3 regions of the Fictibacillus sp. NPDC058756 genome follow, and region 2 is predicted to be linked to each of the others. Evidence: riboswitches for the same ligand, from Rfam matches in the RefSeq annotation. Region 2 holds a riboswitch; each other region holds the start of a gene.

Region 1 (10,769 bases), 2.0 Mb from region 2:
CCGGACGGTCTTCCTTTTGATAAAAAGCAATTCCATAACTTAATGTAACGGGAAGTTCTCCATCCTTATGTATATACGGATACATTTGAAGGTGGGTATTAACCTGCTGGGTCGTTTGTGTCACTTCATATTCAGATGCCGTTTCCATGATCCACGCAAATTCTTCTCCTCCATATCGATAAGCTTTACCTTCTTTTGCGGGTAAATATCGCTCGAATGCTGTAGCAACAAGTTTAAGGACTTCGTCACCTATAACATGTCCATGTGTATCGTTAAATTCTTTGAAATGATCAATATCGCAAAGAACTAGCGCAAAAGGAGCTTTCTGTTTCGTTTTCTCTAAGACATCCTCCTGGAACTTTCGGTGGTTTAATAACCCAGTAAGATAATCCTGGAGAGATTGCAGCTGGTACATATTTTTCTCGAAATAATACTGTCTTTCTTTAGATGCAATTACCCCTCCATACAGGGCAATCAGCCATAAAAATGACGTATTCATAAAGAACTGAAAAAACTCTGTTGTGTCCTGATATCCTCCATCTCTTAAAAAGAAGTACAGAATAACAGCAAAACTGGCACCGCCAACTATAAAAGAACCTTTTAACCTCCAGTAAAGAGCGGCATGAATAACAATCAAATAACCTACAGGCATGAATGGACTTTCCGAGCCTCCAGACAGCTGCATCAGCCAAACATAAGCAATATAATCAAAAAGGATTCCGCCTCTGGTAAAAATCAGATAATAAGAGGACTTTTCAGGAAATCGGTTTAAGACGATTTGTGTAGATGTCATATATAGAATCCCTATTGTAAAAAGGACTGGAAATGTGTCTTTGTTAAAATTTAAAACATCTGCGATCGGCTTGTAATAAAAAAGCGGTATACAAATGACAAGAAAGAACCATCGCAATAGTGAAGAGATGGTCTCAGAACGATGTTCAGTTATTATAAATAAGTCTTTCATGCTGCCATCTTCCTTTGCATTTAGTTGCTATAATCAGGAAATTATTGCATACGGTCTTTCTTGTTTAATATTACTTAAACTTCCATTATACAAAAACCACACTTAAGTCTCAGAAATTATGCTTTAACTTCTCTTTTATTGCTGTACATCCGTTCATCAGCAAGCTGCAGGTAATAATCAATATTTTCACATGCATCACCTAACAGCTCGATTGCACCGTATGCTAATGAAATAGATTGGTTCCATGCCATTAGCTGGCTTTCCATCTTTTCAACCAGTTTGTAAGCGTCCTCTTCTGTTATTCCCGGCAGCAAAAAGACAAATTCATCTCCCCCAAACCGAAAACCTGATAAAAGTTTTAATCGCTTGGATAATTCCGCGATCTGCTGTAAAAGCTCATCTCCGGCATGATGGCCATACTCATCATTGATATGTTTGAAGTTATTTATATCAAACATAACGAGTGTAATCGGCATCTCTTGTTTTTGAGCTTTGCCAATTTCTTTTTCAAGACAGTCGTAAAAATAACGGCGATTATATAGATTAGTAAGCGGATCACGGATACTGATCTCTTTTAAATCTTTAAATTGCTGAGATGAAAATCCGCTTAAGAAACCTGTAATCGCACGATGTGCTACCGTGTTCCAGCGTTCTAACATAAAAAGCTGCACCGGAAGCGAGTCGGAAACTGTCACTCTTTTCATTTCTTGCAGAACTGATTCTCTTATACTTGTAGAGAAACAAGCTAGCGCTTGGTGAGGAATTCGCTGGTGTCTTAAGAAATGGATGCCTGAGCGGAATGCTTTCTGTTCAGCTTGTTTCAAGAAATGCTGAAAACGTTCCTCCTGCAAAAATACTGCATGTACGATTCCACGCAAAAATTTCTCTAATATTTTTTCATATTGTTCAACAAAACCGTTCATAAATGAGCTGAAGTCATCAAACTGGCTTAAGTGTTCTTTATGTGTATGTATCATCGTTGGAATCGACTTCATGAATTCCTTAAATAAGCTTTTTTTGAGTGTGCGTAATTCTAGTTGGAAGTTTTCCATTATTGCAACCCCTCAAATCTTAAAAATTTGCATACAAAAAGCCATTACCCTTAAATAAAGGGAAATGGCTTTTAATGTTTAATAACATTAAAACATTAATTTAATGTTTGACAAGCGTCGGAACTCATCTACAGTGACCAGCGAAGTCTTTATGAAAACTGTGAGTTGCACCGAGTAATCTCAGATGCATTGTTTTCGTGACTCCGTTCTGTCTCAATAGAATAAATCCTATCGCCTCAAAACATCAATATTATCCGTTCCCCTTTGGCAACCGGCTGCCATTGTATGTTTCTTCATACTTTAGGCCCATAGCTTTGCGTCCCAGTTTTTCAACTGGTTTGCCTTTAAACAAAGGTTTTCTATTCGTTTATAGATATTATATCCTATGAAGGTAAATTGTGCCAATATTTTTTATAGGACTTTAATACCATTATTTATTACCCTTGTTTATGGATAATTTTAACTTACGATAGTACCTATACCCAACTCTGATCATATTTAAAACAAAATACGGAATCCGAATGGGAAAACGATAAAAAACAGGCTTATAAACCTTGAAATAAGCCTTTCGTAAATCCCTCCACTTTCGGCAAGGTACTTTCTTATAAAAGTCAGAAACATCTACTATTATACCTTTTCCTTTTGAAATCATGACGTTCTTTCCATGTACATCATTCGGAAACAGTCCTCTTTTTTCAGCGTAATACAAAGCCTCATCAATATCTCGGATGACACTTTCAGGAATTTTGACCCCTTTATGAACACAATCATAAAGCGTGATCCCTTCTATTCTCTTTAAAATCAAAAATCTTTTTTCTGTATAATAGCAAACCGAATAGCCCGGATGTTCACCTAAACGTTCATAGACCTTCTTTTCTTCAAGAAGTCCATGCTCATCCCTGCCATAGATTTTTACAACATATGAAGGGTAATCGGGATGATAAAATACTGCGGCATAATTTCCGCATCCGAGTATCTTCCATGGGAAAGGTATATTCACTGGACATACGGGGTCAAACGGGTTGCGGCTTTCGATCATAATCTCTCTATTCAATTGTCGTGCCATTTGGATAAAACGTTCCATGTGTTTCCTCAATTTCTGATATTCTTCAGTAATAATATCATTCTGCATTACGTTCATTGTATACAGACAGAGTCAAAAAGGAAACTTAAACAAGGTTGTTTTCTTTAATTTTGTTGCGACTTGAAAGATGTTGATTTCCGCTCCAGGATGCTCGCTTTCCGTGGGGCGTGCGGTGAGCTTCATAGAAGGAACCTTGCTCCTGCGTCTACAAGTTAATGCTACCGATGTGAGCTTCCTCGTCACATGCCTTACGAGAAGCTTATCATGTGGTAGGCACGCACCTTACGCTCCAATCAACTTGTCAATGAAGAGTCTTTATAAACGCTTTAGAAGAAAGCCTAAATAAAAGCAGTACTGATTATTTTGATGCTACTCGAAGATATGACAGCATGAGGGTTTCTGCTTTATTTTTTAAGTGAACGTTTGGAAATCGCATAATTTCACGATAACCCCTGATAAATATCTCATATTCAGTAATATCATGATCTCTTCGTCCATCCATCACTTTAATTTTTCTTTTTCTAAGTTCAATGCGGACATCGTGAAGATCCTTGCTCACTTGATTCATAATCTGTTCCAACAATGCAATATAAGGCCGTTTTATTTTAAATGGGGAACGATTCACAACTTTTAAATCTCTGTCAAATAGAGTAAGCATAATCGGATACATCACAAATTTTTCAATGAGTGAACGCTCTTCCTCGTTTCCATATTGCATGTCTATCCCCCCATTCTACGAAGGCGAAAATTTGAATTGCGCAGATAAAATATTTTTCAGCTCGAATGTTCTAATTTGTTTGCGGACTGCGCAATAGGCCGTTATTAATTTGCCATCAAAAGAATATGGAGTAATAAGCCTGTGGCTGATCACACCTTTCTCTGATAAGTAGATCATCTCGATGGCTGCCCTCTCCTGGATGCATCTTAACAACATGTTCGTCATTAAAAAAACCTCCTTTTTTTTATTATATGCGAACAAACGTTCTTTTTATACAAGAAAAAAATACCTGCCCATAAAATGGCAGATATTTATTCTTAAATCGGCTGTTGAGCGATTCCCATTGCTTCAAGCTCCTGATAAAGATTCCCTGAAATTGAGATTCCTTCAAAGCTGATTCCTAAGGATACAACTGTTTGCGCTAATTCTGGGCGCATTCCGCTCAATGTAACTTTTACACCTAAAAGCTTAAGCGAATTGATAACCTTAAACAGGTTGTGAGCCACCATCGTATCAATGACAGGTACGCCTGATAAGTCGATAAATAAGTGTTCAACTTGCAATTCAGTACATTTCTGAAGAGACGTTTCCATGATTAACTTAGAACGGTGTGTATCAATTGTACCGACAAGCGGCAGAACTGCAACAGTTCTTGTTAATCTGACAACAGGAACAGAAAGCTCCTCAATCGCCTCACGTGCAAGTCCAAGGACTCTGTTGTTGTTTTCAACATAAGCAACACTGAAAGCATGAACCGTTGCATCTAGTAACGGGTCAATAACAGAAGCTGCTGTAAGTACCGCCTCTACTGAAAAACTTTCATTATGAATCTCGTTACGAATGAAATCCCATAATACAATCCGGAAGAATCGGGTGCTTTTTAACGCCATGTCCAAAGGAACTTCGTATTGAACGGCAAGTTCGCCGCTCATCTTTCCCCACGCAATAAACCGAGGTTCAACATCCTCCATTTTTTGATAAAGTGCTTCCCCAAAATAACTGAATAAATCTCCTCGAAGCTTCAAAACCTGGTCAGTAAGCTCTGATACAGGTTCACCATACTCAGCTTTAACTTCATCAATTTTTCTGGCAAGATCGTATTTATGTGTAAGGATCTTTTGCCCCAATTCATGCAATTGTCGTTCCATCGTATCTATAATCCCCCTATAGAATAAAAAATGATTGCATACCACTTATCTATATACCATTATTATACATGAGTTAAACCTGTTTTTTAGAATTTTATGTCGGATTTTGTTCTTTTACTAGTAAGGAGGTACTATGAAGGTTTGGTTTGGGTTTATATTAGGTATTTTTGCAATGTCTCATTGGTCCACAAATGTTTTTGCCTTGGAATTAAAGGCCGAAACTATGGGTGAACGCATTGGGGCTGTTGGTTTGGGAGTTATTATTTTGTTATTTATATTACTGTTTATCTATAAACGATATCATTCTTCATTTTTTCACGGATTTATTGCTGCAATAGGATTGTTTTTAACAGTAGACAACATTTTGTTCCATTGGGTTTTTCAGCTGCACAGAGTAACGAGCGGGCCCGAAGCAAATGTGCTAGAACCATTATTTGTTATAGCAGGGATCGGCTTAGTGTATTATACGTGGAAAAAAGAACAGCAGATCATCTAGTTATGTTCAATGTAAACAGCAAAACCAGCAGCTTTAGCCTTGGCTGCAAGTTTTTGTGCGTTCTCTCTGGATGAAAACGCCCCGATCTGCACTTTAAAAAGATTGTCTGGTGAAGTTGCTGTTTCTTTGAATTCATCATGATTGACCAGCCTTTTTTTCAATTCATATTTAACATCTTCAATAAAGAAAGGAAAGCTTTTATCGTATTTATGGAAACTGTTCAGCGGGTCTGTTCTTCTCTTCGGATCCAGCTGAAAATGTCCTTTGATGCAGGTCTCTGGATTCCATTGGTATTTCTCACACAAATAAGCAAAAAACCAAACATAGCGGTTGTAAGCTTCTGAAAAATTAATTGATGATCCATAGCACAATTCTACTCCTATCGCCCATTCATTGGCATCTGAAACATTTGATCGGACATGCCAGGCTTTTTCATGCAGCGGGATAATAACCAGAATTTCTTTATCGTCAATAAACACATGTGCAGAGGCTTCCAATGGTCTGCTGTTAAAATAGTTAAAATTTTGCCTGGCTGTTGAACCTGGGTTTCCAATATCATGAGCAACTGCATAACGAGGAGTCCGGTTTCCGCCTGGACGCTGCTTGAGCTCCTTTTTGATATGCTGGTTTGTAATCAAGTATTTCTCCTTCAAAGTTACACCTCCTAATTAATAACCTTTCATTTATAAATGTTTTTCTGCATAAAAAAAGAGCCATGACGGCTCTTTTTTTTGGCTCTTTTCTAAAAAGTTGTTGCTTTTATGTAATTTTGTTCATTCCCTTCACTGACAAGTTGATTGGAGCGTAAGGTGCTTGCCTACTACCTGAAAAACTTCTCGCAAGGCATGCGACGAGGAAACTCACATCGGAAGCATTTACTCGTAGACGCAGTAGCAAGGATACTTCCATGAAGCGGTCAGGTGAGACCACTCAAAGGCGCAAAGCGGCGAGGGGACTCACCGCACGCCCCGCGGAAAGCGAAGCAACCTGGAGCGGAAATAAACTACTTAAAAGAGCAACAAAGTTTGCGAAAACAGCTTCTTTTTACATCCCGCCCGGTGGCGATTGAGTTGTAATTGCCCAGATCCAATAGGCGATACCTATTAAAAAACCAAAACCAAGAAGCACAAAAAACAATGTTGAATTCTTCATCTATTATTCCCCTTAACCCTTTTACTTTCTTTCTTATTAAATATAAATTATCATATAGTTAGAGAAGAAACAAAAAGCAAGGGTGTTAATATGGAAAATAACGAGCAATCCCAATCAAGAAATAACTTAGAACGCGAATTGGAAATGAGTTTACGCAGACTTTTTCGGACTCTCAGAAAAGGTTTGAATGAAGTTTATACCGATTATATTCCCAGCAATGAATTTGCAGTTCTGCAGACTCTTCACAAGAACAGTCCTTTAATGGCCTCTGAGATCGCAAATGAATTAAAGGTTTCATCCAGCCATATCACAGCTGTTACAGACCGGCTTGTTGGAAAGAACTATATTCAGCGGGTACGTTCGGATTCTGATCGCAGAATCGTATATTTGGAAATTACTGAAGACGGCAAGAAAATTGCAGATGAAATGGATCAAATTAAAAATGAGTATTTAGCTAAAAAGTTTACTCATTTATCAGAAGAAGAAATGAAGCTCATGGTAGCTGCTTCTACAAAACTGCTTGATTGATTGGGCAGTTTTGCTTTTCTTATATACTTCACTTTATTAATTATTTGTTAGATGAATAGGAGGAAACAGATTATGGAACATCTCGAACTCCGGCGGAAAATCATAATCATGATTTCTATTATGGCTGCCATGCTTTTTGCAGCTTTAAATCAAACGATCGTAGGAACTTCACTGCCAAGAATAATCGCCGATCTTGGCGGCATTGAATATTATAGCTGGGTATTTACAATTTTCATGTTAACATCGAGCATTACAGCTATTCTTGTAGGAAAACTATCAGATATATATGGTCGAAAACCCTTTATCCTTATAGGTATTGGAGTTTTCACTGTCGGTTCACTGCTTTGCGGTGTTTCAGAAAGCATCCTCGAACTCATCCTATACCGCGGGATTCAAGGTTTTGGCGGAGGGATGATCATGTCTACAGCTTTTACAGCTGTAGGTGACCTCTTTTCTCCGCGTGAACGCGGTAAATGGCAAGGGATTATGAGCAGTGTTTTTGGATTGGCAAGCGTCTTCGGACCAACACTGGGCGGCTATATCGTGGATCATTTTCATTGGCATTGGGTGTTTTGGATCTTTCTTCCGTTCGGGTTAGTAGCTTTTGCAGCTATTTATTTTCTTTTTCCATCTGTTCCAAGAAAAGAAAAGGAATCCATTGATTATACCGGGTCTTTGCTTTTAACGATAACAGTAGTTCCACTTCTGCTTTCATTCACATGGGCTGGAAATCAGTATGAATGGCTATCGCCCGAGATCATAGGACTTTTCGGAGTAACAATCGTTGCACTCTTTTTGTTTATCCGTACAGAAAAGCGTGTCGCGAGCCCTGTACTTCCGCTTGATATGTTTAAAAATAAGGTTTTTACAATCTCAAACATTATCGGATTATTCTTGGGAGCAGGAATGTTCGGTTCAATCATGTATATGCCTTTCTTTATCCAAGGCGTAATGGGCACGTCAGCTACGAAATCCGGATTTGTTATGATGCCCCTGACACTTGCGATGGTAGCCGGAAGTACGATCAGCGGCCAGATCATAACGAAGACCGGCAAGTATAAAAAACTTGCCCTGTTCGGATTATTCATCATGGCAAGCGGAATGACAAGCATGCATTTTATGGATACAGAAACAACGAATATTACAGCTACACTGAACATGATTTTAGTAGGAACAGGCCTTGGAATCACGTTCCCTATCTTTACATTAACTGTACAAAATGCCGTTGAACATAAATATTTAGGAGTTTCCACTTCCTCGGTACAGCTGTTCCGCCAGTTAGGAGGAACAATCGGCGTTTCGATCATGGGAAGTGTAATGAACAACACATTGGCAGATCACTTTAGCGAAAATTCTCAAAAACTGATCGCTTCCACTCCAAATGTTACTCCTCAGATGAGTGAACAAATTAAGGAGATGGCGAACCCTCAAGTACTATTGAACCAAGATGCAGTGATGGCGAAGTTCAGCGACATGCCTTTAGAATCTGTAGTTTTCTTAAAACAAGTCATGGAGATTCTGCGCGAATCTTTAAGCTATGCCTTAAATGGCGTTTTCCTGACAGGAGCACTCGTGATCGGAACCGCCCTGCTGCTTACTTTCTTCTTCTTAAAAGAGATACCGCTAAGAACATCTAATGAAAGCAAAGAAGAATTAAAAGATCAATCCGCCTAAAGAAAAGACGTAGGAGAATTAATTTTTCCTCCGTCTTTTTTATTTTGGCTACTTAAGAAAAAATTTTGTACGACTATCTTCTTAGACAAGTTGATTCGAGCGCAAGGTGCGTGCCGACCACATGATAAGCTTCTCGCAAGGCATGCGACGAGAAACTCACATCGGTAGCATTAACTTGTAGACGCAGGAGCAAGGTTCCTTCTATGAAGCGGGACAGGTGAGACCCGTAAAGACGCGTAGCGGCAGGAGGCTCACCGCACGCCCCCGGAAAGCGAGTACCTGGAGCGGAAATCAACCACTTTCAAGAGCAGCAAAGCTTACGAAAACAGCCTTTATTTTATTAGTGTTTCTTCTGTTGGACCGTTTTCTGGAACAGTTATATTAACAGGAAAATTCATACTCCACATGCCAATATCTTTAAATCCAAGCCTTTTATAGATGGAACCCGCTTTTGGATTATCGTAGAAAAGACAAAGTGCTTTTCCTTCTGAAAGAACATCCTGACAAAGTGCTTCCATACATAGGGTTGCAAGACCTTGGTTTCTTTTTTCGGGATGTGAACATACACCAACGATCATAGCGGATAATGAATTTTCAGCAGTTGTTGAGGCGCATGAAACGACAATGTTGTCTTCTTTCATAAAATATGTACGTCCCGTTTTTGTTTTCAGAGCCTGCTCTAAACTTTGTCTTGCAGTAGCTCTAATCGTGAATTCTATAATCTGCTGTTTCAGTTCTATTAATGAATCCACATCTTGAAGCCCTGCTTCCTGAATACCTTCTCGGCTGCTGTTTTTATTTAACAAGCGGTTATCTTTAAGCTCAGCAAAATACGTTTCTTTTGTGCGACCAAACTTAACATATGGACGGAACTGTTCAGTGATCTCTTTTTTCCCTGAGAGCATTTCGTATGCGGTGTCTTTGTTTATGATCTCTGAAAAATCTTTTGCATTAATGGTTCCTTTTGAATATGGCAAGTAGTTCCCCATATAGCGAAGGAGGATCCCTTGTATTTCTCCTGCCTCATCAAGGTCTGTCCAGATTTCCTGAAAATCAGTTTCATAGCCGAAATTCTCAATATCCGCAATGATAAATAGATTTAGAGCAGGTTCATCACTCAAATAATTCATCACTTTCTCATGCATCGTCTGATCTGCTTTAACAACCATCTGCCTGTTCCCCTCTCATATGTTTCTATTAATTTTAGCCTCAAGGTGGAAAAATGCAACAATTTTTCATAAAAAAGCGTTTTAAGAAAAAACGCCCCTTGTTGTGAGATAGTAAACTTCTTTTCCTCTTTATATTAGGGTCAGTAATGCAACAGAACAGGGTAATAGATAACTATTTCATGGTAATGTGGAATAATCCATGCTAATCCTCAATCATTCCACACATAAAAAGATTTATCGAATTTTCGACAAGCGACACTAAAGGGTGCTATTTCAGTTCATAAATAAGGCTCTTATTGTTATGGTTATTTTCATTATCTTCATTGAAAAGTTGATTGTAGCGCAAGGTGCGTGCCTACCACATGATAAGCTTCTCGCAAGGCATGCGACGAGAAACTCACATCGGTAGCATTAACTTGTAGACGCAGGAGCAAGGTTCCTTCTATGAAGCGGGACAGGTGAGACTCCTAACGGCGCAAGCGCAGAGGAGGCTCACCGCACGTCCCCCGGATAGCGAGTACCTGGAGCGGAAATCAACTGCTTTCAAAAGCGACATATTTTTATGCTTTCTAATCTTTCAAAAAAAACCAGCCAATGGACTGGTTTACATAGAAACGAGATGGTTTTGTACCGCATAGATGACGGCTTGGGAACGGCTCTTAACTTCTAGTTTTTTAAAGATTTTACTAACGTGGATTTTTACTGTTTTATCACTGATAAAGAGTTTTTCTGCGATTTCTTTATTGCTCAGTCCTTCTACTAAACCAATCAGCACTTCCTGTTC
Region 2 (10,769 bases):
CCCGACGATGATTAAAGTTAGCTGATCCATAATGCCACCCCTTAGATGTCCTGTCTTCTTTACTGATAGATATGTCCTAGTTGCGGGAAATATTTAGGGAAATGGGGTCTGACCCCAAACAAATACAAAAACCCCGTAATTGTCCATCTCGAATGGACAATTACGGGGTTTTCTTGATCTAATGTTATTATTTCTCTAAGCTAAGACTTCATCACCGCTCTGCTTTTTTACTAATTCATTATAAAATGCGGCATTTGATGCACTTAAATAAGGGGATAGCCAGATAAAACCGACCCCGACAGTGATTAAGCTCAGGATAATCCACCCGATAAAACTCAGCTGCAGGAGGAAGTACTTCCACTTATAACCGTACATCAGCTTTCGACTTCTTGTTATCGCGGCATTAATCCCGATATCCGGGTTATCTTTTAACACAAAATACGTTTGTGAATAAGCAAAAGCTTTAATGACACCTGGAATTATTAAAAGAAGAAACCATAAGAACATATAAACCATCATAAGAAGGTATGTTCCAAGGATTTTCAGGTACATGCTAATCTCTGAGAATGCTTGAAGAAGACCAGATAACTTAATTTGTTCTCCTGTGCGAACGACGGATAAGAATGTCCATAAATATCCGATATATAATGGCAGCAGTACGAGCGTAATTACGAACGTACTTGCGGTAGAGCCGTTAGTAGCATCAGTTGATATCCAATTTTCAAACCCGCCGCTTAGATTTATTTCAATAATCAATGGTATTACGTAATAAATAGCACCAAAAAGCAGGGTGAATAACGCTGCTCGGCCCCATTGTCCTTTTAACTTCTTTTTAGCTTCTTTCTTGAACGCTTTAATTTTCATTCCTCTTCACCTTTCCTTAACTCTCAGTTGATTATACTACTATATTATGGTGAAAAGTAGGAATTTATGGGTACATAAAAAGACTATAATTTTATTTAATGCCAGATTATAAGTAAAATAGAATTAGCTATTAAATAGACTGGAGGGGATGCAAAATGAAACATCTTGGACAAGAATGTCAACCTGTTCTTCTTTTTGACGGTGTATGCAACCTCTGTAATTCAAGTGTGCAATTCATAATAAAACACGAGAAGAACCAAAATCTAAAGTTCGCTGCCATCCAGTCTGAAGCAGGGAAGAAGCTGCTGACTCACTTTAGACTTGATCCAAACCAGACAAACTCTGTGATCCTGATAACCGATAATCAAGTTTATACTGCATCTGATGCGGTACTGAAATTAATGTATTATCTAAAGTTCCCATACAGCTCAGGGAAGATTTTGATGGTTGTACCAAAGGCAATTCGGGATTTCTTTTATAAGAAGGTAGCCTATAATCGATACAACTGGTTTGGGAAGCGGGAAATCTGTATGATTCCGACACCACAGCTGAGAAAAAGATTTTTAGAATAGTTTTTAATGGCAAATTTCATAAAAAAACATGCCTCTTAATAGGATAAAAGAAAAACCTAAAAGGGGTTTTTGTTTATGGGGCAAAAAATTTTGTTTTTTGGGGATGTTGGAATAGATGACACCATAGCTTTGACTTACGCTTATTTAAATGAAGAAATCGATATAGTTGGCGTCGTTTCTGACTATGGAAATGTTTCCAGGGAGAAGACGATTGCTAATGTACATTATATTGCTAAAATGTTCAATTTCCCTGAAGAAGTGAAAATCATTGGAGGTGCCGAAGTTCCAATGACAGGGGAACAGCCAACATTTTATCCTGAAGTTCATGGAGAGTACGGATTAGGTCCTATAGAACCAGGAACATACGAAGGGGTTATTGAAAACTTTTTCGAGATTGTAAATTTAATCAATCAATATGAAAATGAACTGATAATCGTTAACGTTGGCAGACTTACCTCTCTAGCCACGATGTTTATTTTGTTCCAATCCTTGATGAAAAAAGTGAAAGCTTACTATATTATGGGCGGGGCGTTCTGGGTACCGGGTAACGTTACGGCTGTTTCTGAGGCGAATTTTCATGGAGACCCGATTGCAGTCAGAGTCGTGCTTACATATGCGAACAACGTAACCATTATCCCGTTGAATGTGACAGATCGAGCCATTGTAACACCAGAGATGGTTAACTACATTGACTACAAAGGAAAAGCTCGTCTTATTAAACCGTTGCTGGATTTCTATTATAAGTTCTATAAAAATAACAACCCCAGCATTCAAGGGAGTCCGGTTCATGATGCGATAACACTGATGGCGAGTATCCGTGAAAATATGTTCAGCTATAAAACGCTGCCGGTACATATCGTACTAAGAGATGAAATGATTGCAAGAGGGCAAAGTATTGCAGATATCAGGCCGTATATTCAGTTTGGCGAACAAGAGAAAAAGCACAGAATTGCGTTTGACTTTGACTATAATTACTTTTTCAATGACTTTATGAGTGTGATGACCGGTGAGGAATTTAAATAAGTGCTTAATATGTAATTTGTTTTAACTCAATTCTTTTGTTTTGAAAGAACACTTCTATATGCTCTGGAAATGATTGAGCTTGAAACTCTAGTAATAAGGTGTCCTTTACTTCAGAGTCATGAAGAGCATCTTGCTCATTTATATATATACGCATTGTATTGTTATTAACAGAGATTTCAGCAGTTGGAAAGCTGTATAGGTTCCTATTGTCGTTACGGTTAAAATATAAATATACTATTTTAGTAGATTTATTAGTATTCTTTGGTAGAAATAGATAACTCGTATTATTACTATTCTTCAAATTGTTTATTTGGTGCTGAATATCACTAGATAATTCAGTTAGCTGCTTTTCTTTGGAATCTATTGAGTCAGGTTTCAATATGTAAATTCCTAAAAAAATGATTATAAAAACAGGTAGTATTATTAATAATTTTGTTTTCAAAGGATGATCTCCACTCAGTATTTAAGAATGTTGAATACATACAGAACAATAAAAAACCGGCTTCCTATCAATACAGACATGGACACCGGTAAAATTCGCAGTTATATTATGATGTTAATTAAGCACAGTCTCTAATTTGATCAAGTTTGTTTAATTTTTCATCTAAAATTTGACTCAACTGAACAAGCAGCGGATCAGCTAGATTGTTCACTTTTTTGCTTACCTCATACATGGTCGTGCGAATGGCGTCTATCTCTGTAGTTAAGACAAGAGCATTGCTTCGGCTCATGGTCCATTCCCCCTCAAATATAATAACCACTTCTGCTTCTGCACCATTAATATCGGTAAATCTTGTAATAATTATATACCATATTTTGTGCCTAGTCTATTATTTTTTTACACATATAGGGGGACAGACCCCAGTCAAATACAATTTAGCCGGTTTTGTCTTCGTGAGAAGTACATAACCGGCTTTTCCTTGCTATGACTGACTTTATTTTAATAGAGAAGTTTAAAATGAGGTTAGAGTTCTATTACCGGTGAGGTCCTGCATTCTACGTAATCACGATATTGAGGTTTCGAATTTTGAAATTGTTCTAGTATCATTGAGGTTTCCACGAAGGGACATACCGACTGGGTAACATAGTAACGGTAACTGCTCCATGGATATTCAAGAGGAAACATGACGAGATCTGCTGCTACCGGATTCATGTGAATGTATCGGCTCGTGTCTAAAAGATAGGAACAATCTTCAATTAATTCTGCACCATAGCGGCCTTGAAACACATGACCGGTAAGTTCGTACTTTTTGTTGAAATACATGGCGTATGTTTCGTTTAATTCTTTCATGAAATCTCCGGGTGGGGACTTGCTGCACTGAATTTGAAGATGAGTGTGGTTGGACATGAGGCAATAAGAGAATAAATCTACGGAATACTTTTTTACGCAGTAACTTAAAATTTTGAGATAACGATGGAAATCCAAGTGGGAATAGAAGAGGGGCTCCCTGCGATTTCCACGTGTAGTCACATGGTAGACAGCATCAGGGTACCAAATGCGTCGGGTTCTAGGAATAGATATCACCTCCTTTCGGATTGTTCTTTTATTGTACTATGAATGCTATTAAAGTGGGAAATGGGGACTGTCCCTAAACAATTTATTTCCCTTAAAGTTTTCGAGTAAAACACCTAAGAGAAAAGGAAAGTTCAAACGGTACCATTTTGTTAATTTTAGAATGTTAATGATCCCTTCATATTTTGTCAAGTGCTGTATTTTCTCCGCAGATTCTATCAAATTTCCCCGGAAATACTCATATTCATATTCAATTTGTAATCAAGAACGAGGTCTAGCGAAAATAGCGAACGTGAACAAGGAATCTATTTAGCCTTATAGAAGTTATTAAGTCGAAAGAACTCGACAATAGTATAGGAATTTGCCATAGTAATGGAGGAGCTTTTATGCATTTTTATGGTAAGTCCAGGAGGTTGAACAATGAAAAAAGGGAACGACTGGCGATATCGGATCTCTAATAAAGAAGCGATTATGGGTACGGTGCTTGCAATTCTGAATTTTATTTGGTGGTATGCTTTTGCATATGGACTAGGTGGCCGGCCGGTTAATGAGTATACTTACATACTAGGTTTTCCTGCATGGTTTTTTTATAGCTGTATCGTAGGATTTATCGTTTTTACAATTTTAGTTTCTATAATGGTGAAGTTTTTCTTTAAAGAAGTTCCTTTTGACTCAGATGATAATGAAGGGGAGGGTGACTCTTGATGAATTGGGATGTGATTCTTCCTTTAGCTTTCTTTTTAGTACTTGTTTTTATAGTTGGTGTTTATACATCAAGACACATTAAGAGCGGACCTTCTTTTTTACAAGACTACTTTTTAGCGGGACGTGAGCTAGGCGGTTTTGTTCTTGCTATGACGATGGTCGCGACATACGGAAGTGCTTCGAGTTTTATTGGTGGTCCTGGTGCTGCTTATCAGCTTGGACTTGGCTGGGTTCTTCTCGCGATGGCACAGCTTGTAACAGGTTATTTTACACTTGCTGTTTTAGGAAAAAAGTTTGCGATCGTAGCGCGAAAGATTAATGCTGTAACCCTTATTGATTTTCTTAAAGCCCGATATGAAAGTAAGTGGGTTGTTATTTTATCAGCATTAAGCATTGTTATTTTCCTGTTCTCAGCCATGGCTGCGCAATGGGTTGGTGGAGGAAGGCTGATTGAATCTTTTACCGGCGTTTCTTACACGACAGCATTATTCATTTTCTCGGCATCTGTTTTAGTATACGTCATAGCGGGTGGATTCAGAGCAGTAGTTATTACAGATGCAATTCAAGGTGTAGTCATGGTGATGGGGACAGTAATCATACTAGCTGGAACTATCGTAGCTGGCGGAGGGATTGAAAATATCATAGGAGAATTGAGAGTGGAAAATCCTAACCTCATTACTCCTTTCGGATCAGATGGATCACTTACACCATTATTTGTATCGTCATTTTGGATTTTGGTCGGTGTAGGTGTCGTTGGGTTGCCTCAAATATCGGTACGCGCTATGAGCTATCGAAATTCGAAAGCGATGCACCGTGCCATGATCATCGGGACGTTTGTGGTTGGATTTATCATGTTGGGAATGCATTTGGCAGGGGTATTCGGAAGAGTGATTTTGCCAGGTATTGAAGTACCTGATAAAGTTATGCCATTACTTGCGCTGGAAGTACTGCCTGGATGGTTAGCGGGTATCGTCCTTGCCGCGCCACTCGCTGCAGTGATGTCTACCGTAGATTCTGTTCTTCTGCTAGTAAGTTCAGCAATCATAAAAGATGTTTATATCAATTACATAAAACCTGATGCTGAAGAACGTTTTGTAAAAAGATTAAGCTTTGGTATTACAGCGGTAGTAGGGTTGAGTGTATTTGCAATGGCGATTAATCCGCCTGATCTGTTGATCTGGTTGAATCTTTTTGCCTTCGGCGGCTTAGAAGCAGCTTTTATCTGGCCAATCATCATGGGGTTATATTGGAAGAGAGGGAATGCAAACGGAGCACTCGCTTCTATTGTTGTAGGAGTAGGTTCATATATGTGGCTACATCTAAACTATCCAAATCTTTGGGGGATGCACACCGTAGTCATGCCGATAGTATTTTCTTTCTTTGCATACATTGTGGGGAGTTTCACAAAGGGGGACAGTCCCCAGACAAATACATTTTAGGCGATATTGTCCACTTCAGGCGGACGATATCGCTTTTCTTTTGTAATATACGTTTTTTTACTAAAATTTGTAATGTATGTAAAAATTACTAAATACCTATTTACAGTAATAGCCTCTGATGGTAATTTAGTATCAGAATATAATTAAATAAGTGTGGAGCATTGAAGGTCATTCTGTATGTGGGCGCTTGGAGTGACTAGAGCTAGTAGCGCAACCGACCGCTTCTTTTTTCGTTCTATTAGATTAAGGAAGGGGTATTTTTTATGGAAATCTCAAGAAAAGAAAAGTTTGGCACGAAGAAGAAGACAACTAAGAAATGGCCGAAAGTGGTTTTGGCAACAACAATTGCTCTGGGTGTTGGAGGTACGACAACGTTTGCGGCAGCTAACAAGGATTTTTCAAGCTATCTTTATGAACTAATCGTTTCATTTCAATATAAACCAGAAATAGACGGAAAGCTCGAACAGAAAAAAGAAACCTTAACAACAAACCTTAAAAATGATATTAGTAAGATTTTTTCTGATACGAAACAAGAACTTGAAAGGGAAAAGAATAGACTTATATCAACGAAAGAAAAAGAATTAGAAAATCATTACAAGCAAGAAATGGCTGAAATAACAGAAAAGAAAAACACTGCTATGACAGATAAGAAAAACCAAATGAACAATGATGCTTCAGAAAAAGCTTCTGATCTTAAAGAAGACATCACAGAAGAGATTCAAAAAGAGATCGATAAAAATATAAAATAATAAATTTCCAAAGAGCGGAAACTCAACCTCCGCTCTTTTTCTTTTTCCTTTATACTAGAAATTAGAAACTAACAAACGGAGCCGAATCTATGAAAAAAATCTTTCTATCACTTAGCATTATTTTCTTTGTATATGCCGTTGCTATGCTCGTTCAGACTACCAACATGGACATGGGTCTCACGGTTTTCTTCTTATTGGGTGCTATATTTTTTATCCTTTTTTACAAATATGAAGCGGCAATCTATCTTTTTAAAAAGTACAAGAAGGTTACTCTAACAAGTATACTAACCCTTTTGCTCTTTGCAGCAACCTTAGAAACTCTTATTCTTGCATCTGCTAACACGGATCCACAGAAGGTCTCTGGAAAAATTGATACCATCCTAGTTCTTGGGGGTGGTACGAAGAACAATCGTCCAGGTGCCGTCTTAAAGGGCAGGCTTGATCAAGCTTTAGCATACGCGGAGAAACATCCTGACGTTACTTTCATCGTAAGCGGAGGTCTTGGGTTCGGTAAAACGACGAGTGAAGGCACCATTATGAAAAATTATCTGATAGAGAACGGGATCCAACCCGAACGTATAACAATTGAAGAAAAAGCGACGAGTACATACGAAAACCTTTTATATACGAAAGAGATGATTCAGCCTGACGATCAAGTGCTGATCGTGACAAGTGACTTTCATCTTTTTCGGACAAAAATGATCGCCAGGCGTGTAGGGGTTGAAGCGGAAGGGCTCGGTTCACCGCTTAGAATTTCATCTGTTCCCCAAGCTCATGTGAGAGAATATATGGCGATCATCAAAAGCTACTTCACGGACCGGTAAAAGGAAGTGACTCTTATGAAAACAAATAAGTACCATTGTTGCGCCACATGCGTGAATTTCAAACCTCAGAAAACGGACCAAGGAATGTATTACTATTGCTCACGGCTTGGTTATGAAACGAAACCGGAGTATACGTTTAATTGCTGGGAGCCGAAACCGCATATTATCGAACTTATGAAGAAGGATGAAGACGTTTAGGTCGCTGCAGCGAACTAAGCGTTTTTCTGTGAAATTCTACAGACTTGCCTTGAAAAAGCTTACAATGTTACATTGTGTAAGGATTTATGTAACGGATTTACTGGAAATACTGTTGATAGATGAAAGAAAGGATTTTTGATAATGAACCTTCAAATCCCGATTGTGATAAAGGAAAAGCTGCAGACTGAGGCGGCTCAAAGAATAGAAAAATTACCGGATGTATATAAAGAATTGATTGGAAAGCCAGGATACACTGCGCCTGACGCTTCGCTCGTGGAAGACGCGGTGATCGCACTTGCATTAGGAAAGAATGTTCTGCTTAAAGGCCCGACAGGATCAGGTAAAACGAAGCTTGCAGAGTTGCTATCGAATTTATTCGGACAGCCGCTGCATCAGGTAAATGCTTCAGTCGACCTCGATGCTGAAGCGCTTCTCGGTCATAAGACGCTAAGCTACAAAGACAGCAAACAAGAGATTGAATTCATCGCTGGCCCTGTAACAAAAGCTGCAAACAACGGTCACTTCTTGTACATCGATGAAATCAACATCGCAAAACCTGAAACCTTGCCGATTCTAAATGGAATGCTTGATTATCGACGTACGATCGCTAACCCGTTTACAGGGGAAGTGGTAAAAGCTCAGCCTGGTTTCAATGTGATTGCAGCGATCAACGAAGGATACATCGGAACAGTGCCGTTGAATGAAGCGCTGAAAAATCGTTTCGTTGTAATCGAGGTGCCTTATATTGAGGGAGAAACATTGAAAGAAATGCTGAAGAGCCAGTCTCAGCAAAAAGACGAAGAGGTGCTTGAGAAGTTTGTACAGCTTTCGTCAGACCTGATCGGCCAAGCGAAAGCCGGTCATCTGTCTGAGGATGCCGCATCCATCCGTGCACTACTGGATGCAGCTGATCTATCCGTATACTTGCCTGCGAAGCGTGCAATCCAGCGCGCAATCGCTGATAAGCTTGAGGACGCCCGCGAACGTGCTCTCGTTGCCAACGTGGCCGCGACGCTGTTTGTGTAAGCTGGGAAATGGGGTCAGACCCCCTACAATTTATTTCCCACGATGATTTTGGAGGTTTCGCCTAGATGAAATTCCTAGTTTTTGCGGATACAAAGATCGATTCTTTCGTTCATATGCAACTGATTGACCTTGCGCGTTCCCTCTCAAAGGTGGAAAAGATGGACGTTTCTTTCTCATACCATTCTAACCTCGAGAGAAAGAAGGGCATCACGCATGTCAGTCAGTTTTGGAACCCATACCCGCGGGAGATTCAGCTTGAAGGCTGGAAATCCGACGTTTATTTGCGCAGCTTTGGCACACAGTTTCATACCGATGATAACGTGATCTGGAACACGCTCGATGAACTGAAATCACATCTACACCGTGAATTTTTAAAACAGATGCTGCTCTTTGCGGAAGACTTCCGATTGGAACAGATTTGCATAGAAAAAAGACCTGGGATGACACATGCGTTCAAGCTCCGGAAAGAGACGATCCAGGTGCATTACAACCGTGAATACAGAAAGCATATTCAACAAAAGCGCATTCTTGACGCTCTATTTTGCCATGTTATTCTTTTAGCGAATAAACGTTTTGTCGCTGTGCCGCCTGATACACAGGCACTTTATCAAGAACTGCGTCCATTGCTTGCACAGCTTACAACTGCTGAGTCAACACAAGATATAGCAGCAATCGTAATTCAAATGGGTGATATCACAAAGCAACACCCAGAATTTACAGACATGAAAACAGCCTACCGCAGTTTTAGCGATAAACCGAAAATATCAGATATAGAAAATGATAGCGAAACGTTCGACGACCTAACCCGCAGCACGGAAACAAAAACGAAAAAAACAATAAACAAGGACGACGATAAGGAAGAGAAAAAAGAAGAGCAGGAGAAAGAAGAGTATTCATCCTGGCATGATGAAACGTCTGATCCGCAGGATTCCTTTTTGCAAATGGACCTTGATCAAGGAACGAATATTGACCTATTAGGGGAAGCAGCAAGGGAAGCGGATAGTGGTGATGCGGTATTTGGATCCGTTCAAACGAGTGCTCAAACGACAGATAACAACGACTTCAACTCTCAAAACGAACACGAAGCAGAAACCGACAACAACCAGACCGGCTCAGACTCATTAAATCACTACCGATACGGCGAAGTGAACAAAAACGTTACAGAACATACCCTGCCTGCAAAACCGGCAACACCTGAAGAATTCGCTCAATATCAGCTCTTTGAACAAGAGATCGCACCATTTGTCACACAGCTCAAACAGAATTTCCTAAAAACAATGGAAAATAAACGAACAGCACCAAGGGAAGACCTGCACTTTGGAAGACTAGGAAAGAAGCTTACAAGACTCGCAACAGACAAAAACCCGAGACTTTTTAGAAAAAAACAAGAGTCTCAGCATGAACTCGATACGACGTTCACGCTGCTTGTCGACTGTTCAGCATCCATGTTCAACAAGATGGAAGAGACGCAAAAAGGGATCATTCTTTTTCATGAAACGTTAAAAGCTCTCAGAATTCCTCACTCCGTTGTAGGTTTCTGGGAAGATGCAGCTGACGCGACAACAGATGATCAGCCGAACTATTTTCATGAAGTGATCTCGTACAGAAATTCGCTTCATCAGCCAGGGGCATCGATTATGCAATTAGAACCCCAGGAAGACAACCGTGACGGCTATTCCATCCGCCGAATGGGTGAAGAACTTGCTAAACGTCCGGAGCAGCAAAAAGTTCTGCTCGTTTTCTCTGACGGTGAACCTGCAGCTTTTGATTACGAATCACACGGAGTACTCGATACACACGAAGCTGTTACCCGTACACGGAAGCTTGGAATCGAAACAATCGGCATGTTCATCGCG
Region 3 (10,769 bases), on a different contig from region 2:
GCTGTCAGAAAATACATCCCATGTACCGTGTGTCTGCTCACTGAACTAGAGAGCGGGGCTGATTTAACAGCTAAACTATATAATAGAGCTATTCCAATTCCAGACCCAAGGAAAAATAGAGCCTGGAAGATTTCATAAAAGAATATCGGCAAAACTTGAAGGGCATCGACCCAAAGAATTCTGCTATAAAACAGCAGCCATAGCATAGGGATGACACTGGCTATCGAGACAAAGGTATTAATTCCTCTATAGACAGCAGAACCTAGCAGCATAACACTAAAAATAAAAAACAGAGAACCTAGCAGTTTGCTGGAAAATAGTAAAAGAAAACTATATAAACAGAGAAGAACGGCAAACGCAATATGAAGAATATAATCATATTTTGAATGCTCAGCTTGTTTAAATGTACTGTAAATTGGAATCATGCTGCACCTGCCAAGTCTTGTCGTGTTTATACATTTATCGACATGTATCTATAATTACTTAAATTATTCTTTCGGCACTTTAACAACACCGCGAATGTGCCACATGTTAATAAGCTCAATTCTTTTACGGTATTGTTTTGCCTGCAGCCTTCCCTTTTTGTATCTTCTTTTTAACAGCTGCAAGTAATCTTCAATCTTAAGATGATAATCATTCATGCTTTATACCCACCCTCGCCATTTTTCTCACTGTCATATTCCCGAAAATAGTCGATTTGTAACATAAAAAAATCTAAAAGATTGCTACTTTGGAATATTTTTAGTTGAGTAGGCTTCTTTGACTAGTTGATTGGAGAGTAAGGCGCGAGACTCCTGCGTGCCAACTACCTGAATATACTTCTTGCAAGGCATGCGACGAGGAACATGCTTCGTTAGGATTTGCTTATAGACGCAGGAGCACACAAACTTACTTGATGGTAAGACTCCTAAAGGTGCAAAGCGCAAGGAGGCTCACCGCACGCCCCGCGGAAAGCGAGCATCCTGGAACAGAAATCAACATCTACAAAAGCAACATTGCTTAAGAAAAACAGGGATAGTTAGGAAAAAACAGCTACAAGGTTGCAGCTGTTTTAAAATTATTCGCCGAGTTTTTTAATTTGTGATAACAGATCATTGTAAACAGCGATATCATCCAGTAATCCGCTTTGTTCGAGCAGATCAGCATTCAGTTCCCCATCTTTTATGACTGTTAAATATTTATCAATTCCCTCTTGAAGCTTATTATTTTGTTCAATCACCTGATTGTGAACATCTTCAAACACAGAAGGCGGTGTTAAATCCCCAAACTCACCAATGTCTGATTTCATATCTTCCAGCAGCTGTTCAAGTTCTCCTCTCGCCTTTGGATCGTTTACTGCCGTTTCTGCAATTGCAGAAATCTCTTTTGAAAATTGTTGTACATCATTAATATATTCAGTAGCTTCAGGTACATAGTTCAGGCCATTCGTTACTTCATTCACTGCTGAGCAACCTGTTAATACCGTGATTGATAATATAGCGGCAATTAAAGTCTTTTTCATTTGTTTCTCCTTTTCCCTTTTATATTTGGAATGGATTTGAATTAAAAAAACGCCCCTTTTGTCTTGAGCGTCTCAATTTCTGCTTATTGTTTTATACGGCTGCTGATGCTTTAAGTTTCATTACTTTCTTAACGAGTAAAAAAGATCAGTGAACTTATCGATTACATTCTCAAATTTTAATTTTTCCTTCTCACCATAAACCTTTGATTTTAAACGTTCAGGGTTAATAGAGGACAGTTCTTTCAAATAAGCTTCAATCTTTTTTAGTACGGCATTAAAACGTTCCAGCGAAATTTCTTTTTTATACATTTTAGAATCCTTAATACGGTCTTCAAAAAGCTTCTGGAGCGTTTCATTAGAAAATTTAATATCTACTGCTTTTCTCGCTCCATATCCGTCCACGATATAAAACATGGTTGTTCCTTCTGACTTTTTGCTAGGATCAGCAAACTTTATTTCTGAAGTCAGGCTTCCGACTCTTACCTCCATTTTAAACGAACCTGAAGAAAACACCTGGTTTGGCGCAAGTGTTACAACAGGATTGTTCCCTGAAGGATTGTTTGCTGGAGGATTTTGAACTGGCGGGTTTGTTTCCTCTATTGGCAGCTCTATTTCATTCGGTGGGCCACTTTCCCCGTTTTGATTTTCTGGTTTCCCAGGTACATGTTCCTTAACGATATCTTCAATTTGGTTCCATAATAATTCCCGGACCGTCTCTAATAATCCTTCAGCAGATTTTAAATGTTTCTTTACTTGCCCTTGCGGAGAGTCTGCAAGCGATGTCTCCAGGTCATTCTTTAAACTGAGCAAAAACTTTTCAAGTGACTCAGAGACTTCTTCTTTAAAGGTATCTAAACCCATTTCAGGAGTTTCTTTCAGCTCACCTTTAATAGAATGGATAAAGTCAGCGGAGCTATCCGCTAATTCATGCCTCCAGTTGCTATAGATCCGTTCCGCTTCTTTTGCTCCTTGATGATGTTTCTCTATATCTTTTCTGGTATACGTTTTAAAAGGTTTATTTTCATGAACACTCTTTTTAAAATAGTCTTCTCTTTTATTTTCTTTATAAGGTTTCTCGGGAGGAACGGCTTCAAGATGCTGCTTTTTTACATAATTCTTTTTCAAATGCCCATAAGCAAAATGGTTTCCCCGATTATATGAAAATGCCTGTGCAGCGTGATTTACCATCTTGAAAACCTCCTTTACCGTTGATTTTTGTTTTTCTTCCTGACTTTTAGGACAAAATAAAAAAGCCCACAACAGAAGATACGATCTTCCTAATGCCGGCCGGTTGCATCACTAGCTCCACATACTTATAGATGCCCAAATAAAAAGTATGCTTCCACGCTTCCATTAATTTCAATTATCATAGCAAGAATCTTCGGCAACAACATATTTTTTCTGCTTATGAAATAAACTTCATTGACTAGTTGATTGGAGAGTAAGGTGCGAGACTTCTGCGGGATTAGCGGGATAGGTGAGACCAATCAATGTCGCAAAGCGACGAGTGGGCTCACCGCACGCCCGCGGAAAGCGAGCACCTGGAGCGGAAATCAACAACTTCCAAAAGCATCAAAGTTTACAAAACAGCCTTTAATTAATAAGAAAGGATGAAGAAAATGAGTAATAAGGATAAAGCTTATGAAGGAAAAGATGAACTGTACTTAGATATTGATAGGATGATTAACGAAGGAATGGCTGGCGGTACTGTGGCAGACACTGAAGATCTTAAACAAATCGGATATGATACTGATATTACCTCACAAGAAGAACCGCCAACAATTGCTGGTGAAAGAGAAGAAAAAGATAAATAAAGAAACAAAAGGATGCCCTAAATATAGGGCATCCTTTATAAGTTATATTACAAGGGCTTAGAAATCTCAGTAAGTGCATCTCCTGCTTTATCATTGTCTTCATGTTTAACAGCAAGGTCGCCTAATGAAACAATACCAACCACATTTCCATTATCCAGAACTGGAAGTCTGCGTATTTGATATTCAGACATTAGGTTCTTAGCCTCATCAATCGTCATATCAGGTGTCCCTGTAACAGGATCTAATGTCATAACATCACTGACTGTACCTTCAATATTCCCGTCAGCAACACATCGAATGACGATGTCCCGATCGGAAACAATCCCTTTTAGTTCCCCATTTTCAGAAACCGGAATAGAGCCTACTCCTAAACTTTTCATCAAGCCGGCAACTTTAGTAATTTTCGTATTTGGTTCACACGTCTCAATATCTGAAGTCATAATATCTCTTAATTCCATTTTATCGCCTCCTAATAGGTAATACGGTTATTCTGTACCTTTTTAAGAGGAAAGCTAAACCTTTCAACTGCAGCTCGAGCATCAATATTATTGAGCCTTTATCAGTCTGATTTTCTTTAAAACTTCTTGATACCTTTGATCAAGTCTTATTTTCTCTTCTTCATTCAAGGTTAATGAAAGCTGCCCGATTAAATCTGTCATTTCAAGTTCAAGCTTCAGTAAATGATCTTTGTGATCTGTGGTTTTTAGACCTGGCTTTTTATCGCCATTCTTATTTTCAAGATATTCCTTATAGCTCCCCTCAAACCAATATGCTTTTGGAGGCTGAAGCTCCAAAACATGCGTTGCTGCTTTTTCCATTAATCTTCTATCATGTGTTGCAAGGATAAAGGTACCAGGATACGCGATCAAGACTTCTTCTAATGCTTCTCTCGTAAACAAATCCAGATAATTCGTCGGCTCATCAAGCAATAACAAATTATAATCATTTAAGAATAGCTTCGCTAATGCGGTTTTCATCTTTTCTCCGCCGCTAAGCACCTCAACTTTTTTAAATACATCTTCACGTTTAAATAATAGCCTCGCTAATATTGTTCTTACCCAGGTTTCATCATATAAGCTGTTTTCCATGACATTTTCTAAAATACTTTTTGTCTTATCAAGAATATTGAGATGCTGATGAAAGTAACCGATTTTAAGCTGCTTCGATTTTTCGATCTGTTCATTTCCTCTATATATTGTTTCTAAAAGGGTTGATTTTCCTGTTCCGTTTTTACCTGTTAAAACAACCTTCATCCCTGGCTTTACAGTAAAAGATAGGTCAGTAAACAGCTGACGCTCGTCATACCCAACGGAAAGTTGTTTAACAGCCAGCGCTTGTTTGCCATGAATGACTGAAAACTGCTGAATATCAAAATCGATTTTAGGCTGTTCTTTTGGCTTTTCTTTCTTATCCATCATCTCGATTCTTTTTTCAATTACCTTCGAAGCTTTTTCCAAAGACCTTTTTGCGCTTTTGACCTTCATCTTCCCCAATTTCGCTTCACTATGTGACATGCGCGCCGGTTTATCTTTCATGCCCTTCGCTTTTGATGATTTCTCTTTTGCGGCATTCTCCAGCCTCGTTTTTTCTTTTGTGTATTGCTCATATTCAAACTGCTGCCGCTCTTGTTTTTGCTCTTTTTGAATAAGATATTCTGTGTAATTTCCGTGATACAACGTAAATGTTTGCGGATCAAGCTCGATTATTTTTGTGCAAACCATATCAAGAAATGTTCTGTCATGAGACACGAGCAATACAGCACCTTTATGATGATTAAGAACTTTTGCCAGCTGATCCATCCCATCAACATCCAAATGGCTCGTCGGCTCATCAAGAATAAGAATGTCAGGCTGCTGCTCAAGAGCTGCCGCTATCTGAGTACGCGTTTTTTCACCGCCGCTCATTGTTTCATAGTTTTTCCCTTTTAGGTTCCACTGACCTTCACTTCTTGCTGTAATCGTTTGTGAACCTTCTTCAAACTGGCTGACAACAGCGACCGTGCCGTAGTGCTGAACAAATCCTGAATCTGCTTCTTCCATCAGGGAAAGCAGCTTTAAGAACGTTGATTTTCCTGTTCCATTCAGCCCTACTAACCCAATACGATCTTTACTAAAGAGCTGAAATGGCTCTGTTTGTTTTAAAATTAATTTTCCTTTGTAAGACTTTTCAAGTCCGATTGATTCCAATAAAAGCATAAAAAAACCTCCCAGTTTTACTAGAGAGGTCTGCCCACGCCGAATATCACCATACAACCGCGTGAAAAAACGATTTTTTGGCAACAAAAAAACAGGCCTGTAGTTAAGTCCTAAAAATGGGCAGAGTAATCCTATCTAGCGTTCTACTTAATTATTCAAGTAAATGGCTAAAAATAAGATTAATTGCTCATTGGACGTATACACCTGTTCCTTCCGTTATTTTTCTAAATTGTAAGCGATAACCCAAACTGCAGTCAAGCTTCATTTCTTATTCCTGTACCCATTGCAGGTTTACTTTTCTTTGATTGGCACCAGGTCTTGTATCTTTCAGCATACGGATAAAAAGCAGCCCTTTTCGGTAATGCGCTTGAACAGGATCTTGGTGTACCCGGACAGGAAGTGTGATCTCCCGCCTAAATTCCCCAAGCTGAAATTCTTCGGTATTCAAGCGATAGGAATCAAGAGAAATAGATAATTTCCCTTGCACCGTCAATTTGAATGGATCTACAAGTACTTCTACGTCATCCGTGCGGTTCAATCCAGGCATCGCAAGTACACAGCAAATTTCCTGAGGTGTTTCGTATATGTTGCAAAGCGGATTTTCGTTCCTTATATCAGAACTCGGTGCTTCATTTGGTGCAAAGAACTGATCGCCAAAGTATTCTTCCGCCATTCTTTTCCAGTCCATCATTTGTTTCCAAGTGTCCATTCCTATTCACCTCTTATGAAGGCGGTCCTAAAGGAACTGAAGGAAGATCAGGATCAGGAATTTGAGGAGCCGGACCTATATGACCGCCTGTGTTAAATAATTGCGAGACCGGTTGTATAACGCCAGCGCTGCCGATCTGGAGTACTGAGGAATTTTGAATGCCTTCTACTTTTAATTGCTGAATTACAATTGTCTGACTGACAAACAGATTCATGATTCCTCCTCCTCAATTTCTGGATAAGGATCTTTAAGAAAGTTACGAATATGCTTTACACGGGATTGCAGCGTCATTTCGTTGACTGAGCCTATATGAAGAAGTGCGGAACTTGATACACCGAGAATATCAATTTTGCCAACTCTTATAAACGGACAAGCGTTAAATGTTTTTTTGATTTGTACTGACGGACATACAGGAACAACGACTGGCTGCGAAAAAATGTCGTACTTGTTTAACGGGATATCAAACCTGCCAAAATCTGTACGTTCTCTTTGAATAGCAAGAGCAGCAGAAAAACATTGAATTTTTTCCGTATCCCCTGTCTGGAGTATGGAAGATGAGGCAAGTGAATTTAAGATCACTTCATCAACTGCAGATGTTCTGTACATTTTCTCACCTCTATAGCGGAACGAGTGATGTTCCCAAAACAAGCGACTCAGGCGGAGTGTCAAACGCTGACCCAAGATTGATGCAATCTACATCTCCTACTAAAACAACAGAGGATAAACCTACTCCGATGATGTTGATCTCACCAACAAACAGCTCATGGTTGGTTACGCAAAATTTCACTCTCTCCACCTCCATCTGCCTTTGAATCTTTTAAGTGAACGATGAATGTTTCAATTCCCCGGTAGATATCCTCTTTCGTTTTTTGAAGAATATCTTTGCGGCCCCGCTCATCTTTTGGTTCATATTTTGTAAGATAATGCTTTATTCTTCCCGGCACCTGACGCTGAACATCCTCCAAGATAAAAACACGGTATGATTCATCAAGCGGAACATTTATTTTATTTTCAAGAGATTTCAGATACACAGGAGCTTCTTTTATAAAAAACTCATCCATCGCTTTTATCATTTCACGGTAATTAGGATTTTCTATGACACTTCGCTTCATTTGCCCTGGCGTTTGAACTGTATTCTGGCCGATATTGAATTGCTCGATTAAATCTTTGCTTTCAGCGGAATGGCCTATGCCGATATGAAGGGTTCCCTCAAGCTTTTCTACTTTTAATTGATCAAACTTGTATTCTACCGTTTTAGGTTCATCAGCGAGTACATTAACCTGCTTTTTAAGCTTTTTTATCTGAAGTTCCAATACTTTAATTCTGTCATTCTGGTCCTCGATCATCTGTTTCATCTTGCTTAAATAATAGTTGTTCTCCTCGTTCATACAAACATCAGCTCCTTAGTAAGATGTATGCCTTCTTGCTAAGGAATTTGCATGTCGCTTAAAAATTTGTAGTGTTAGTGTTGTCATTCACATCCGGGTCCTGCGTATACGTAACGTTGTAGCCATTATGCAAACAAAGATTATCACCTGTATTAAATGAACCAGCACCTGCATAAGTTTTGGCATAACTAACCGGGCAGATCGTCTGGACGTCACCTACATGGAATACGGAACCGCTTGAAACGGAGTTTACAGAAATCTTTCCTACGATAGCCGGCATACACGTTCAGTCCTTTGTAAGGTTCTCCTCATATGCTATGCATACGCCCATCTTCCTGTGATAAAAAACATCCATTCACCTTTAGGCTCCTACCTACATAAGCTATCTCAAAGGGACGACGTCACACTCGTAAAACCTTTTTTATAAAAAGGAGGTGTTAAAGTGCCCTGTTTGATTGTTGCACCTATCAACATCAATGCGGCAGAAGGGGTTGTGAATTTCGGCGATACGCTAGTAATCAACCCTAAAACTACAGGGAAAGGGTACAATGGCGCTGGCGGCGGGAATACAGGGAACTTTATACAGACCATCTCTGTTGTCAGTGCTACAAATACGTTGGATCCTGATGTTTTTGATTCGAATAATGCCGGAAATGCGTAGGGGGAATAGCGGATGTTTGGAAGAGGTCCTTTAAATCCTTTCTCTAATAACCGATCTATGGATGACTGGCTTAAATCGTTTGAACAGTTCGTAAACAAAGGGTTAACCCAGTTTGAGCGTTACGCTGACCAAATATCATTTGATGTTGATACAGAAGAGACTGCTCAAGATTATAGAGTCTATGCCAATCTTAAGGCATATAATCCTGAAGATATTCAAATTGAAGTTCTAAACCAGGGTCTTCAGATTAAAGCTCAAAGAGAAGAAATCAAATCGATGAAGAATAAGCGTACGGGGCATTTTCAGGAGAGAAAGTCCATGAAACGAACAGAACGATTTGTACAATTGCCTTTTATGTTTAGAAACGAAGATATAAAAGCTCAGTACAATAACGGCATCTTAATGATTACCGTGAATAAGAGTAATGGAGAAGCTGCTAACCCGACTGTTCCGATTGAGGTTGCAAATGAGAAGAATGATAGTGAATTTGAAGAGTGAAATATGAAGGCCCCTCTTTTAAGACTAGAGGAGCCTTTTCTTCGTTTTATCTGCCTAATGTAGGAGCCAGCCACACTTCACCTGTTCCTTCAAATACATGTAAATAGCCTTCCCCGCTAGTTGCAGATCCAACGATGGAAGAAGATGCGCGCTTGACTGAAAAATCGATGTCTCCTTTTCTAAGAAGAGCGAACGTACCGTCTACTTGAAGCTTTTCATCATTCAACTGTACTTTCATAATCTGGTCTAGCGGCACTGGACTTTGCAGGACACAAAATCCCGAACCCTTTAATCTTGTCTGAAACAGCCCATCATCACCTTTTATAGAAGACGTTAGTTTTTGTCTTGAGACACCAAGCTGGACTGTAGGCTCCGCGGCATAAAACATTCCTTTATCTGCAACTACTTCTTCTTCGTTAAGGTTCATTAGAAGGTAATGTCCATAAGAAGGCTCTAAATAGATCTCTCCCGTACCCTCATAGAGAGGCTTGAACAAAGACTCATCCGTCAGAATATTTGAAGCCATCTTTTTCATAAAACCGCCAACACCGCCTGCGTTACTTTTCAGCTGCAAATCACCCTTCATAAACTGAAGAGCACCCGCCTCAGCTTGTACCGCACCTTGACGTAGTGTAATCCTAACTTGTTTCAGTTTAATTCCCGTTTCCTTTGCATAATAAGATGAACTGGACCCGGCACTCGTTACAGGCAATTGTTTATATTCAAGGACTTCAAACGTTGCACGGCGTCCTTCCTGTTTTTCTATTACTGTAAACAGAGAATCATTCATGTTATCACCCTCCTCCTAACTAGGATACCAAAGAGTCTCTTAACCTAGTCAAAGCATGGTATAATTCACATAAAATTATAACAAAAGAGAGGCGTGATTTTTTTATGCAAAATAAAATCATTCTAGTCACTACAGATTCTTTTGGTACTGGCAATGACCCTGCCCTTGGCGAAAATGTGATGGAAACGTATTTTACTGTTTTAAAACAGCAGACGGATCTCCCGGCAGCTATCTTTTTTATGAATCGCGGTGTTTACTGCCTGACAGAACAATCATTGTGCTCCCTTCACCTGAAAGAAATCGAAGAAAAGGGAGTTAAAGTGTTCGGCTGTAAAACTTGCGTGGACCATTACAATGTGGAGAATGAACTGGCAGCTGGAGAAATCTCAGGAATGGCGCATTTCGTTGAACTATCGGCGCAATATGAAGTCATTACGATTGCTTAATACATAAATTAATCGATGGTAACCGAATCAAAAAACGCACACCCCCAACGTCGGGAGTGTGCGTTTTTACAATTTATCTGCGCTTCTCTTTAATAATTCTCTTCTCATGCGATGTTGGCTCTTCCCTGATCACAGTCTCTCGGTGTACGGGTTCTTTTCTGACTGTGAAAAGACGCTTAAGCAGCATACCCACCACTCCATAGACAATGATCGCTATGATGGTTGAAAGCTCTACAACAAAACCATTTGCGAGTTCGATGTTCGGGAATATAGCTTTGAAAGGCAGCAGCAGCGGCTCACTTAATCCGTATATCAGCTGAGCAAAGGCGGCTCCTTCATTTGCGTTGAACAATTGGAAAATGAAACGTAAAACTAAAATTAATTGAATGATGCCTACAATAAATGAAATAATCGTTGCAGGTACGGAACGTCTCATAACAATTCCCTCTTTTCAGTGGATTTGCTCATAAGATACCCGTAAATTCTACAAATTAAGCATTCGTTGCAGGCTTTAATGTCTTATCGTAGTTTGCAAGCAATTGTTTCGTGAAGTCCACTAGTTCCACTTGCGGAATCAGACGGCATTCTGCTAATCCTGCTTTCCCTTTTTTTACTGTGTGACCTGCTTCCTCATATGCATTGCCGATCTCTTCAAAAAGTTCCTCACGATAAGAAACTTGAGTAAAAGTCTTCCAAACGCGCTGGCCATCCAGATAATATGGTCCTGCGTTCTCTTCTGTTTTTGGGTTAGGAACACGGTGTTCTGC

What was found. Region 2 has a riboswitch for cyclic di-GMP ahead of ACFW35_RS01645 (hypothetical protein). Riboswitches for the same ligand answer to the same signal wherever they lie in the genome.
Region 1: it holds a riboswitch for cyclic di-GMP, as region 2 does, so the genes downstream of both, ACFW35_RS11850 (GGDEF domain-containing protein) here and ACFW35_RS01645 (hypothetical protein) in region 2, are expected to answer to the same signal.
Region 3: it holds a riboswitch for cyclic di-GMP, as region 2 does, so the genes downstream of both, ACFW35_RS17770 (hypothetical protein) here and ACFW35_RS01645 (hypothetical protein) in region 2, are expected to answer to the same signal.

Annotation. Positions count from the first base shown of each region.
Region 1 is NZ_JBHYPU010000001.1:2,361,570-2,372,338, forward strand. Features, by position in the region: gene ACFW35_RS11845 (GGDEF domain-containing protein) at 1-964, opposite strand, end outside; gene ACFW35_RS11850 (GGDEF domain-containing protein) at 1,081-2,016, opposite strand; cyclic di-GMP riboswitch class I at 2,280-2,369, opposite strand; gene ACFW35_RS11855 (serine/threonine protein kinase) at 2,447-3,100, opposite strand; gene ACFW35_RS11860 (hypothetical protein) at 3,459-3,818, opposite strand; gene ACFW35_RS11865 (hypothetical protein) at 3,834-4,043, opposite strand; gene ACFW35_RS11870 (STAS domain-containing protein) at 4,136-4,966, opposite strand; gene ACFW35_RS11875 (hypothetical protein) at 5,100-5,462, shown strand; gene ACFW35_RS11880 (peptidoglycan recognition protein family protein) at 5,459-6,115, opposite strand; gene ACFW35_RS11885 (MarR family winged helix-turn-helix transcriptional regulator) at 6,705-7,142, shown strand; gene ACFW35_RS11890 (MDR family MFS transporter) at 7,215-8,816, shown strand; gene ACFW35_RS11895 (GNAT family N-acetyltransferase) at 9,149-9,985, opposite strand; gene ACFW35_RS11900 (response regulator) at 10,590-10,769, opposite strand, start outside.
Region 2 is NZ_JBHYPU010000001.1:322,726-333,494, forward strand. Features, by position in the region: gene ACFW35_RS01600 (hypothetical protein) at 1-30, opposite strand, end outside; gene ACFW35_RS01605 (DUF975 family protein) at 196-864, opposite strand; gene ACFW35_RS01610 (thiol-disulfide oxidoreductase DCC family protein) at 1,020-1,436, shown strand; gene ACFW35_RS01615 (nucleoside hydrolase) at 1,512-2,459, shown strand; gene ACFW35_RS01620 (hypothetical protein) at 2,464-2,901, opposite strand; gene ACFW35_RS01625 (aspartyl-phosphate phosphatase Spo0E family protein) at 3,020-3,190, opposite strand; gene ACFW35_RS01630 (transposase) at 3,424-3,984, opposite strand; gene ACFW35_RS01635 (YhdT family protein) at 4,393-4,677, shown strand; gene panF (sodium/pantothenate symporter) at 4,677-6,116, shown strand; cyclic di-GMP riboswitch class II at 6,263-6,345, shown strand; gene ACFW35_RS01645 (hypothetical protein) at 6,380-6,865, shown strand; gene ACFW35_RS01650 (YdcF family protein) at 6,955-7,689, shown strand; gene ACFW35_RS01655 (ATP-binding protein) at 8,029-8,913, shown strand; gene ACFW35_RS01660 (nitric oxide reductase activation protein NorD) at 8,979-10,769, shown strand, end outside.
Region 3 is NZ_JBHYPU010000002.1:171,950-182,718, reverse strand. Features, by position in the region: gene ACFW35_RS17785 (hypothetical protein) at 1-425, opposite strand, end outside; gene ACFW35_RS17780 (hypothetical protein) at 489-641, opposite strand; gene ACFW35_RS17775 (DUF6376 family protein) at 1,058-1,501, opposite strand; gene ACFW35_RS17770 (hypothetical protein) at 1,622-2,689, opposite strand; cyclic di-GMP riboswitch class II at 2,778-2,859, opposite strand; gene ACFW35_RS17765 (hypothetical protein) at 3,121-3,315, shown strand; gene ACFW35_RS17760 (CBS domain-containing protein) at 3,363-3,773, opposite strand; gene abc-f (ribosomal protection-like ABC-F family protein) at 3,861-5,510, opposite strand; gene ACFW35_RS17750 (Hsp20/alpha crystallin family protein) at 5,779-6,219, opposite strand; gene ACFW35_RS17745 (spore germination protein GerPB) at 6,233-6,433, opposite strand; gene ACFW35_RS17740 (spore germination protein GerPE) at 6,430-6,825, opposite strand; gene ACFW35_RS17735 (spore gernimation protein GerPD) at 6,836-7,006, opposite strand; gene gerPC (spore germination protein GerPC) at 6,981-7,607, opposite strand; gene ACFW35_RS17725 (spore germination protein) at 7,666-7,887, opposite strand; gene ACFW35_RS17720 (spore germination protein) at 8,050-8,268, shown strand; gene ACFW35_RS17715 (Hsp20/alpha crystallin family protein) at 8,281-8,766, shown strand; gene ACFW35_RS17710 (AIM24 family protein) at 8,813-9,556, opposite strand; gene ACFW35_RS17705 (DsrE family protein) at 9,661-10,002, shown strand; gene ACFW35_RS17700 (YggT family protein) at 10,076-10,438, opposite strand; gene ACFW35_RS17695 (aminoglycoside N(3)-acetyltransferase) at 10,494-10,769, opposite strand, start outside.